2 regions of the Hydrotalea sp. GW822-HT8A01 genome follow, and region 2 is predicted to be linked to the other one. Evidence: riboswitches for the same ligand, from Rfam matches in the RefSeq annotation. Region 2 holds a riboswitch; the other holds the start of a gene.
What was found. Region 2 has a riboswitch for cobalamin ahead of metE (5-methyltetrahydropteroyltriglutamate--homocysteine S-methyltransferase). Riboswitches for the same ligand answer to the same signal wherever they lie in the genome.
Positions count from the first base shown of each region.

Region 1 (4,554 bases), 850 kb from region 2:
ATTTCATTTTATATATTCCGGTGCCATCTAAGTGTTTTGTTTTTCTTCTTAAAATAAAAATGGTAGCACTGGAACCCACCATACCAAACGAATCTAAAAAAATAGTGAAATTTAAAATTCTTTCAAAGGTTTGGGCAAAGAATAAAATTACAATACACATTGCAGCAAATACCGTTAAAGAAACAGTTAACACCTGATTTTTATTATTTTGAACAGCAAATGCTTTAGGCAATGAACCTTCATCACTCATTGCATACATGACTCTTGGATTGCTAAGCAATAAGGCATTTACATAAGAAAGAACACCCACAAACAAAAAGAATGAAAAAATTTCAGCACCTCGAATACCAAATACATTTTGAATTAACACATAAGCAATTTCTGTTTCATTTTTCATCTGATGAAAACCGATAACCCGATAATAACTCAGGTTTACCAATAAGTACAATACAATAATGATGGTAATGCCCATAAAAATACCACGGGGCATATTTTGGGCCGGCTTGTTGATTTCATTACCAAAATTGATGGTTTGCTGATAGCCTCCATAAGTAAACGATACAGCTATGAGACTAATCCCTAAACTTTGAATCCAGCTCATATGTGGAGTGCTATCAGCCATAACACTTGCTGTTGCTACTGCCTGATGATATGGAAAAAACAAGGCCGCAATGAGTACCACTATCATTCCTATTTTAATTAGCATTAAAATATTTTGAGCCTTTGCACTCATACGCAAACCCATTAAATTAATACCATAAAACACTAAAATAGCCCCGGCACTGATAATGGCTTTATCAATATCCGTCCACTGATGACCGGGAAACAATTTTGTAATATAACCACTTCCTATTAATGCAACGCCACTTAGTGATGCAGCATTGCTGATTAAAATGATACAGTTAATGGCAAACGCAATACTAGGATGATAGGCTACTGAAAATATTTTATAATACCCGCCGGTAACCGGGTAACGGCTACCTATTTCCGCATATGTTAAAGCACCACAAAAAGCTATCAATCCACCCAATATCCATGCAGTAAAATAAACAGATGGCGTAATGGCATCCTTGGCAGAAGTAGCGGCGGTTCTGAAAATACCCATTCCAATTACCAGCCCTACTACAATCATGGTAAAGCTAAACAAATTCAGTTGTTGTTTTCCCTGCATGTTGCTAAAGTATGGCACTCAATATAGTAAAGAAATCAATGAAACACAGAAAAAGCTGTTCATTCTATAGGCCACTTTCTATCCATGCATAAATAGCAGGATAGATACCACCCTAAAAACCGACCCATGAATTGAACATAAAGCATCATTTTCCGGCAATAAGCAATGGCACATATCTGTTCAAAAAACAGCTCAATATATTGGTTTAGAAGTTGAGATGATTCTTTTTTCAATACGCCTGTCCGGCACAATCCAAATAACAGCTACTACCCCATATAAAAACAAAGCCACCCAGGCATTCCAAAATCCAACTGCAATGGCAATAATATAAATATAAACTGAAACTTTTCCCTTAACATCATTGTTTATGACTGCAGCTAAAGCAGCCTCTTTTCCATGCAATGCAATTAACGTACGAACCAAAATAAAGTAAGCAATGGCATTCATTAATAACACAAAGCCATACAATACCACCGGTAAACTTTCAAAATGATTTTCCCATCCATCCCGACACAAATGGTACCAATGACAACCAAAAAAACAAATACAAATTTTCAATAATATTTTGCCGTTTACAAGCGCAACACTTTGCATTAAATAAATGGTGGTGGTTACTCCAGTAAATTCCAATATAAATAAAACTCAAAATATAACTTAGCAATACCGGCCATATTGCTTGTAATGCACTAAATGTAGCAGTATGTGGCACTTTAAACTCTAACACCATTATGGTAATAATTATGGCTATTACGCCATCGCTAAAAGCTTCCAATCTTCCTTTTCCCATGGTGAATCATTCGGTGAAAAAAATGAAATTAAATAAAAAATGTACAATTCAAAGCAATTACTATTTTTGCCTTGTATTTGGTTCTTTTTATTGCATTGCAAGCCATTCTTTCAACGGTATGCATTGTGATAGAAGGATTAAAAGGGAAACCGGTGTAATTCCGGTGCTATCCCCGTAGCTGTAAGGGCCTCAGTAAAAGAGAAAGCGATAACAACCACTGTTCCTAAAACGGAATGGGAAGGTGCTAAAGCCCCAAGCCAGAAGACCTGCCAGATACAGCCTCATTGAAAAATGAGTTTGTCATTCACGGCTTTCGGGTGAAAAGCATGGAATGTAAAAGACTGTCTGCAGCAGTCAATTATATTTCTCCGTTTTTTTGTTTTCCTGAAAGCTCATTGTTTCATTTTAAAAACAATCAACAATGAGCAAAAAATTAACGCTCCTTCTTACATCCATAGCTTTGGGCTATGCAGCTTTTGCACAACAAGACTCTATGGCCACCCGCCAGTTAAACGAGGTGGTAGTAACCGCTTCTAAAACACCTATTAAAGAATCAGAAACGGGTAAAATTGTAACCGTAATTGATCAAAAAACCATTCAAAACCATGCAGGCAGCAGTTTAGCTGCATTGTTGAATACACAGGCAGGTTTTTTTATTAATGGCAGCAACAATGCATTGGGTACTAATTTAGATTTGTACTTCCGTGGTGCTTCTGGAGGCAATATGTTAATTGTGATTGACGGAGTGCCGGTGTACGACCCCTCACAAATCAACAATTCATTCGACCTGAATAATATTCCTTTAGACCAGGTAGAACGTATTGAAATTCTGAAAGGCGGACAAAGTACTTTATGGGGCAGCAATGCCGTTGCAGGTGTTATTCAAATTTTTCTAAAAAAAGAAGCCAAAAAGAAAATGGCCCTGAATGCCAACGCATCTTATGGCACTTATAACACTTTCAATAGTGGTGCCGGCATTAGCGGCTCGCTTAAAAAATGGGATTATTTGGTGCAGTACAACTACATTAAAAGCGCCGGTTTCCCTGCTGCTTATGATAGTACGGGTAAGCAGAACTTTAAAAAAGATGGTTTTGAGCAAAGCAGCGTAATGGCTGAAACCCGTTACCATTTTTCACCTTCATTAACAGCAAAAGCGTTTGGCAATTTTAGCCATTACCAAACCGATTTACCTGCCGGTGCTTTTACCGATGAAAAAGATTATACCCTTAACAATAAAAATAATTTGGGTGGACTGGCATTAGATTTTCAACACAAAAAAGTAAACTGGACTTTACAGGGAAGTTACCAGCAGACCAACCGCCATTATGTAAACGACAGCACTTATGTTTCGAGCCCTTATTACAATTATTCGAACCAGCAATATAACGGCAATACCACTACGTTAGAAACCTTTGGCAGTATCCGTTTCCAAAAACATATTCGCCTGGTTTCGGGTATTCAGTACCAACATCAAAACACCAGCCAAAGCTATTTCAGTACCGGACCTTACGGACCCTACACCTCTGAACTGGGAAAAGACAGCGCCAATGTTAACCAGCTTTCGGCGTATGCCTCTTTGCTGTTGCTGAATATTCATGGGTTTAATTTTGAAGCCGGTGGCCGCGTTAACCACCATTCCATTTATGGTAACAATGCAACTTATACCCTTAATCCCTCATTTGTAATTGATGAAAATACCAAGTTATTTATTAACATTTCATCAGGCTATAATATTCCTTCGTTGTATCAATTGTATAGCGCTTATGGCAACAAAAATTTAAAACCTGAAAGCAGTACTACTTATGAAATTGGACTCCAAACCCAAAGCACAGATAAAAAAATGAGCCTGCGCCTTGCTGCATTTAAAAGAGATACCAAAAACCTGATTATTTTTTATACCGATGCCAATTACAACAGCTACTACATCAATCGCGACCAACAACACGACTATGGCTTTGAAGTAGAAAGCAATACACAAATTGGTACAATTGGCACCTGGAGTAATAATCTTACCTATATTGACGGGCATGGCATTCAAAATGGTGTTAGTGTAAACAACCTGTTCCGACGTCCTAATTTTGTGATGAACAGTGTACTTACCCTTTCGCCCGTAAAAGGCTTTACCATTGCACCGGCCTTTAAATACGTAGGTACTCGTTTAAAAGGGCCTTATGATATTGGACCTGATTTACAGCCCGCTTATTATACTGTTGACTGTTTTATCAGCTACCGGGTTAACAAACAAATTCGCCTGTTTACTTCGCTCAACAATATTACCGACCAACAATATTTTGATATTGTAGGCTATAACAGCAAACGCTTTAATATGATGACAGGGGCTTATTTTAACTTTTAAATTAAAACAATCGTTATGTCTATTCAAAAATTCAATCCGGCAACAGCAATTGTATTGTTGTTTATTTTATTAGCCGCTGCTTTGCGTATTTGGAATGCAGGCAGTACCCTATCGCCTTTGGCCAATTTTACGCCCATTGGTGCCATGGGGCTATTTGGTGGTACTTATTTCAATCAGCCCTGGAAAAAATATGCATTTCCTTTAGGTGCTCTTTTTTTTAGTGATGTGATAATGATGCAT
Region 1 is NZ_CM179506.1:588,748-593,301, forward strand. It holds gene AC3QLY_RS02580 (APC family permease) at 1-1,171, opposite strand, end outside; gene AC3QLY_RS02585 (hypothetical protein) at 1,364-1,687, opposite strand; gene AC3QLY_RS02590 (TMEM175 family protein) at 1,656-1,958, opposite strand; cobalamin riboswitch at 2,056-2,246, shown strand; gene AC3QLY_RS02595 (TonB-dependent receptor plug domain-containing protein) at 2,380-4,314, shown strand; gene AC3QLY_RS02600 (DUF6580 family putative transport protein) at 4,330-4,554, shown strand, end outside.
Region 1: linked by a shared signal. The riboswitch ahead of AC3QLY_RS02595 (TonB-dependent receptor plug domain-containing protein) and the one ahead of metE (5-methyltetrahydropteroyltriglutamate--homocysteine S-methyltransferase) in region 2 are both predicted to bind cobalamin.

Region 2 (4,554 bases):
TTATAATTAGGTAATTACAGTATGCAATTACCTAATTATCAAATTATCAATTTTTAGGTTGATGGACAGATAATCGCAACTCTTTTGCAGCATTTACCATTTCTACCAATGCTTTTTTTGTTTCATCCCAATGCCTTGTTTTCAGACCGCAATCAGGATTTACCCATAGTTTCTCAGCAGGTATAAACGCTTTTGCTTTTTCCATTAATGCTATCATTTCTGCTTTAGAAGGAACCCTTGGCGAATGAATGTCATAAACACCGGGACCAATTTCGTTGGGATATTTAAAATCGGCAAAAGCATCCAGTAATTCCATTTGTGAACGACTGCATTCAATTGTAATCACATCAGCATCCATGTCGGCAATATTTTGAATGATGTCGTTAAATTCAGAATAGCACATATGTGTATGAATTTGTGTTTCATCATGTACACCACTTGCCGATATTCGGAATGCTCCAACAGCCCATTGTAAATATTCCTGCCAATTTTCTTTTCGTAATGGTAACCCTTCACGAATGGCTGGTTCATCTATCTGTATAATTTTTATACCTGCTTTTTCCATATCCATTACTTCATCACGGATGGCAAAAGCAATCTGTTTACAGGTTTCACTGCGTGGTTGATCATTACGAACAAAACTCCATTGCAAAATAGTAACAGGGCCTGTAAGCATTCCTTTAACACATTTTTGGGTTAACGATTGAGCGTAAGAAGTCCACCGCAATGTCATTGGTGCAGGGCGGCTTACATCGCCATAAATAATTGGTGGCTTTACACAACGGCTGCCATAGCTTTGTACCCAGCCGTCTTGGGTAAATGCAAATCCGTTTAATCGTTCACCAAAGTATTCCACCATATCATTGCGTTCAAATTCTCCATGCACCAATACATCAATACCCATTGCTTCCTGCCAACGGATGGCCTCTGATATTTCTTTTGCAACTAAATCATCGTATTGCTCTTGTGTAATTTCGCCTTTTTTAAGCTTAGTCCTCCAACTTCTTACCTCGGCAGTTTGTGGAAATGAACCGATAGTAGTAGTGGGGAACATGGGTAATTGCAAGGCTTTACGTTGCTTAATTTTTCTCAAAGAAAAATCATTGAAGCGCTGTGTATCTTTTTCAGTAATAGCAGCAACACGTTGTTTTACGCTCTGATTGTGAATAAGAGTTGATATTTTCCTACTTTGATGTGCCTCCATATTTTCCTGCAATTTTAAAATTGCATCTGCCTGATGTTCCTTATTTGCCAATTGTTTCAGCGTTACCACTTCGTCAATTTTTTGTTTTGCAAAGGCAAGCCACTGTTTAATTTCAGGTTTTAATGTTTTATTGTTTGTTTCTAATTCCAGATCGCAAGGTGAATGGATTAATGAACAAGAAGGAGCAATCCAAATCCTTTCTACTCCAATTATTTTAACTGCTTTATCAATTAATGCAAGCGACTGCTGAAAATCATTTTTCCAAATGTTTCTGCCATCCACTAAGCCTAATGAAAGATTGGTTTTTGTTTTCACAAAATCAGTTGCTAAGATATCGTCTAACTGTGATGGGCAGCGTACCAAATCAAGATGTATTGTTTGCACAGGAAGGCTTAATACGGTTTGTAGATTTTGCCCATAACATTCAAAATAGCTTGTTAAAATTATATGAAGGCCGGGTAATTTATTCTTTATTTTCTGATATGTTTTTACAATAATTTGTTGTTCTGATTGGCTCAAGTCAAGTGCTAAACAAGGTTCATCAAATTGGATATAGTGGGCATTAGCATCATCTAATTTTTTCAATATTTCCAAATAAACAGGCAACAGTCTTTCGATGAGTTCAAGCCTGTGAAAGCCTTCTCCTTTTTCCTTACCCAAAAGTAAGTAAGATACTGGCCCCAGTAGTACAGGCTTTGCCTGAATACCATTTGCTTTTGCTTCTAAAAATTCATTTAACACTTTATTTGAATATAAAGTAAATTTTTGAGTGGCAGTAAATTCAGGAACAATGTAATGATAGTTGGTATCGAACCACTTAGTCATTTCCATGGCAGTAACATCATAGCCATCTTTTTGGTAACCTCTTGCCATTGCAAAAAGCAAATCAATGTCTGGCAATTGTTTCGTTTCCATCAATGAATGATACCTTTCCGGAATTGCTCCAACCATTAAGCTGATATCCAATACATGGTCGTAAAAAGAAAAGTCATTGCAAGGTATCAGGTCAATACCTAATTCTTTTTGTAATTGCCAGTTTTGCTGGCGAATGGTTTTACCTGTTTGCAGTAATTGCTGTACAGGAATTTTGCCCGACCAATATTGCTCGGAAGCTTTTTTGAGTTCACGTTGGCTGCCTATCCTCGGGTAGCCTAAGTTGTGTGTTTGCATTTTTTGATGCTTTTAAAATGATGAAATCAGTTTAAAGCTCTTTTGCTAAACCTCATAATGTTTTGTAGAAGAAGTGAAAGAAATGGTATGCACACAATGAATCCTGCAAGAGTCAATAATCCTGCAAAATAATGGGCACATCAATTCTGACTGTCTGCTTCATTCCACGAAAGCATTGTCAACACGGTAAAGGCAGGTCTCCTGACTTGTAACATTTTTACCGTCCTTCCCATCTCGCTCAAGGCAAAACAGTGGATACACAAGGGTAAAAATTTAACGTTACTTACAGTTGCGGGACAGTTTGTGATTTGCACACAATTCCCTATTAATTTACGTTAAGTAAAACCTTTTCCGTTTGATGAAGAAATGTAGTAAAGAACTATTTGAATACAAATATATTATAACTTTCTATTAAAATTTCATCTCTGCAATTTTACCCTAAATCAAATCAAGCCATACATGTGTTATCGATTAGCCTTTCTTTTGTTTTTTTTGTCAACTTTAGTATTATTGTTCCTACTATTGTGACTATATAACACAAAACTTTTATTTAGGGTTTTATCCTTTTAACAGCAATTGAATATAACATTCATTCCGAAATCAATACCTTTAAAAATGAATGGTTGGTAATATTAACGGTTATCACGATAGCAAACCATTATTTATTATTTATGTCTGAAGCATTTCAGCTTACCTGCACCATTATTCTGCTTTTACAACGTTTAAGCTGGCAGTTGTTGTTGGTGCTATTATTTGTTTATAAACACCATCCCACAGGCTTATACGCTTTTGTAAAGAGGTAATAATTGCCTGTTCTGCTTCTTTCCAACGTTGTTCATCAGTACCACATAAGTTTGTTGTCATTTGCAGGGCAAGCTGGCTATGGTGGTTGCCGTCAACTTCAATGTGCCTTTCCAGATAATATTTGAAAATTGAGATACTTTGTGGAAAGTTTTTATGTATATCATTAACCATTGAAACAAACATCCCCGGAATTAAATCTTCGCGCCCAAATGTAAAGATGGCTGATTGCAAATAATCTTTTTGGCTGTTAATGATTTCAAATGTAAAGTCAACAAATTCACGTGCTGCTGATGGCACCTCAGCTGCTGCAAATGCAGTAACCATATTACCGGTATTTTTTAACACGCGGATAAATGTTTCCATTGGCTTAGTATCGGCGCCACATTGCTGCATGGCATCCAAATAAAGTTCAAAATGACTTTTTCTATGGCCAAAACTATCCATATCAGACTCTTCCCCCACTACTATTTCATTGATAAGGTATCTTGTATCAGCAGCACCTTTGGGAAACCAGGGGATGACAGTACAGGTTAAATTATTTTGTAATGTTTTTAATAATGACATGAAGTCCCAAACAGCAAAAACATGATACTGCATAAAAACCTTCAGGTCATCCGTATTCCTAATGGCTGCATATACTTTATGCTGCATGATTTGTTGTCTGTAAGGCTCTATTGCCTTTTTTATATGCGCTATTGATTCGTTCATCTTTTAAATGTATTAATTTTATTAATTATTTAAATTAAGTATGCATTGTTTTTTTTGAAGCATGCAAAGTAATGAACAAATCATCTGCACAAAAATTTAATTAAGAGTAGGTAGATAAGAAAAAGCTATCGATCAATTGATACGCCCATGCTGCAATAAAGATGATAGTAAACTTAAGTTGATTGTTGGTTCCTATGAGGCCAACAGCACACAAATAATTATGTTAGGCAAAATTTCTTTCATTTATTTTGATGAATCTACAATTAATGATAGACAAATTCAAAAATGACATCACTATTTTTTATCAAATAATTTTTCTGCATTTTTCTGCGAGTTCAGCGGGAAAAAAATCTTCCGCAGATAGCGCTGATGGATCAATCATTTACATTTTAATCCAACTCCCTGCCTTTTGCGCCTATACTTTGCGGGCTTTGCGTGAAAAAATAAACCACAACGGTAACAGAGGATTACACAGAAAATTTTTTACTTATTTTTAAAATCAACCTATTCTGTAGTTCATCTGCGGATTCATCGGAAAAATCATCTCCCGCAGATAAAGCTAATTTACGCTGATGAGAGTTGGTTCATTGTCATTTCTATGCATTGCTGAATGCATTTATTTTATTCTTTGAAAAAAATGCCGATATCCGTCCGATACCGGATGATCA
Region 2 is NZ_CM179506.1:1,440,470-1,445,023, reverse strand. It holds gene metE (5-methyltetrahydropteroyltriglutamate--homocysteine S-methyltransferase) at 47-2,374, opposite strand; cobalamin riboswitch at 2,549-2,739, opposite strand; gene AC3QLY_RS06345 (DUF3050 domain-containing protein) at 3,077-3,886, opposite strand.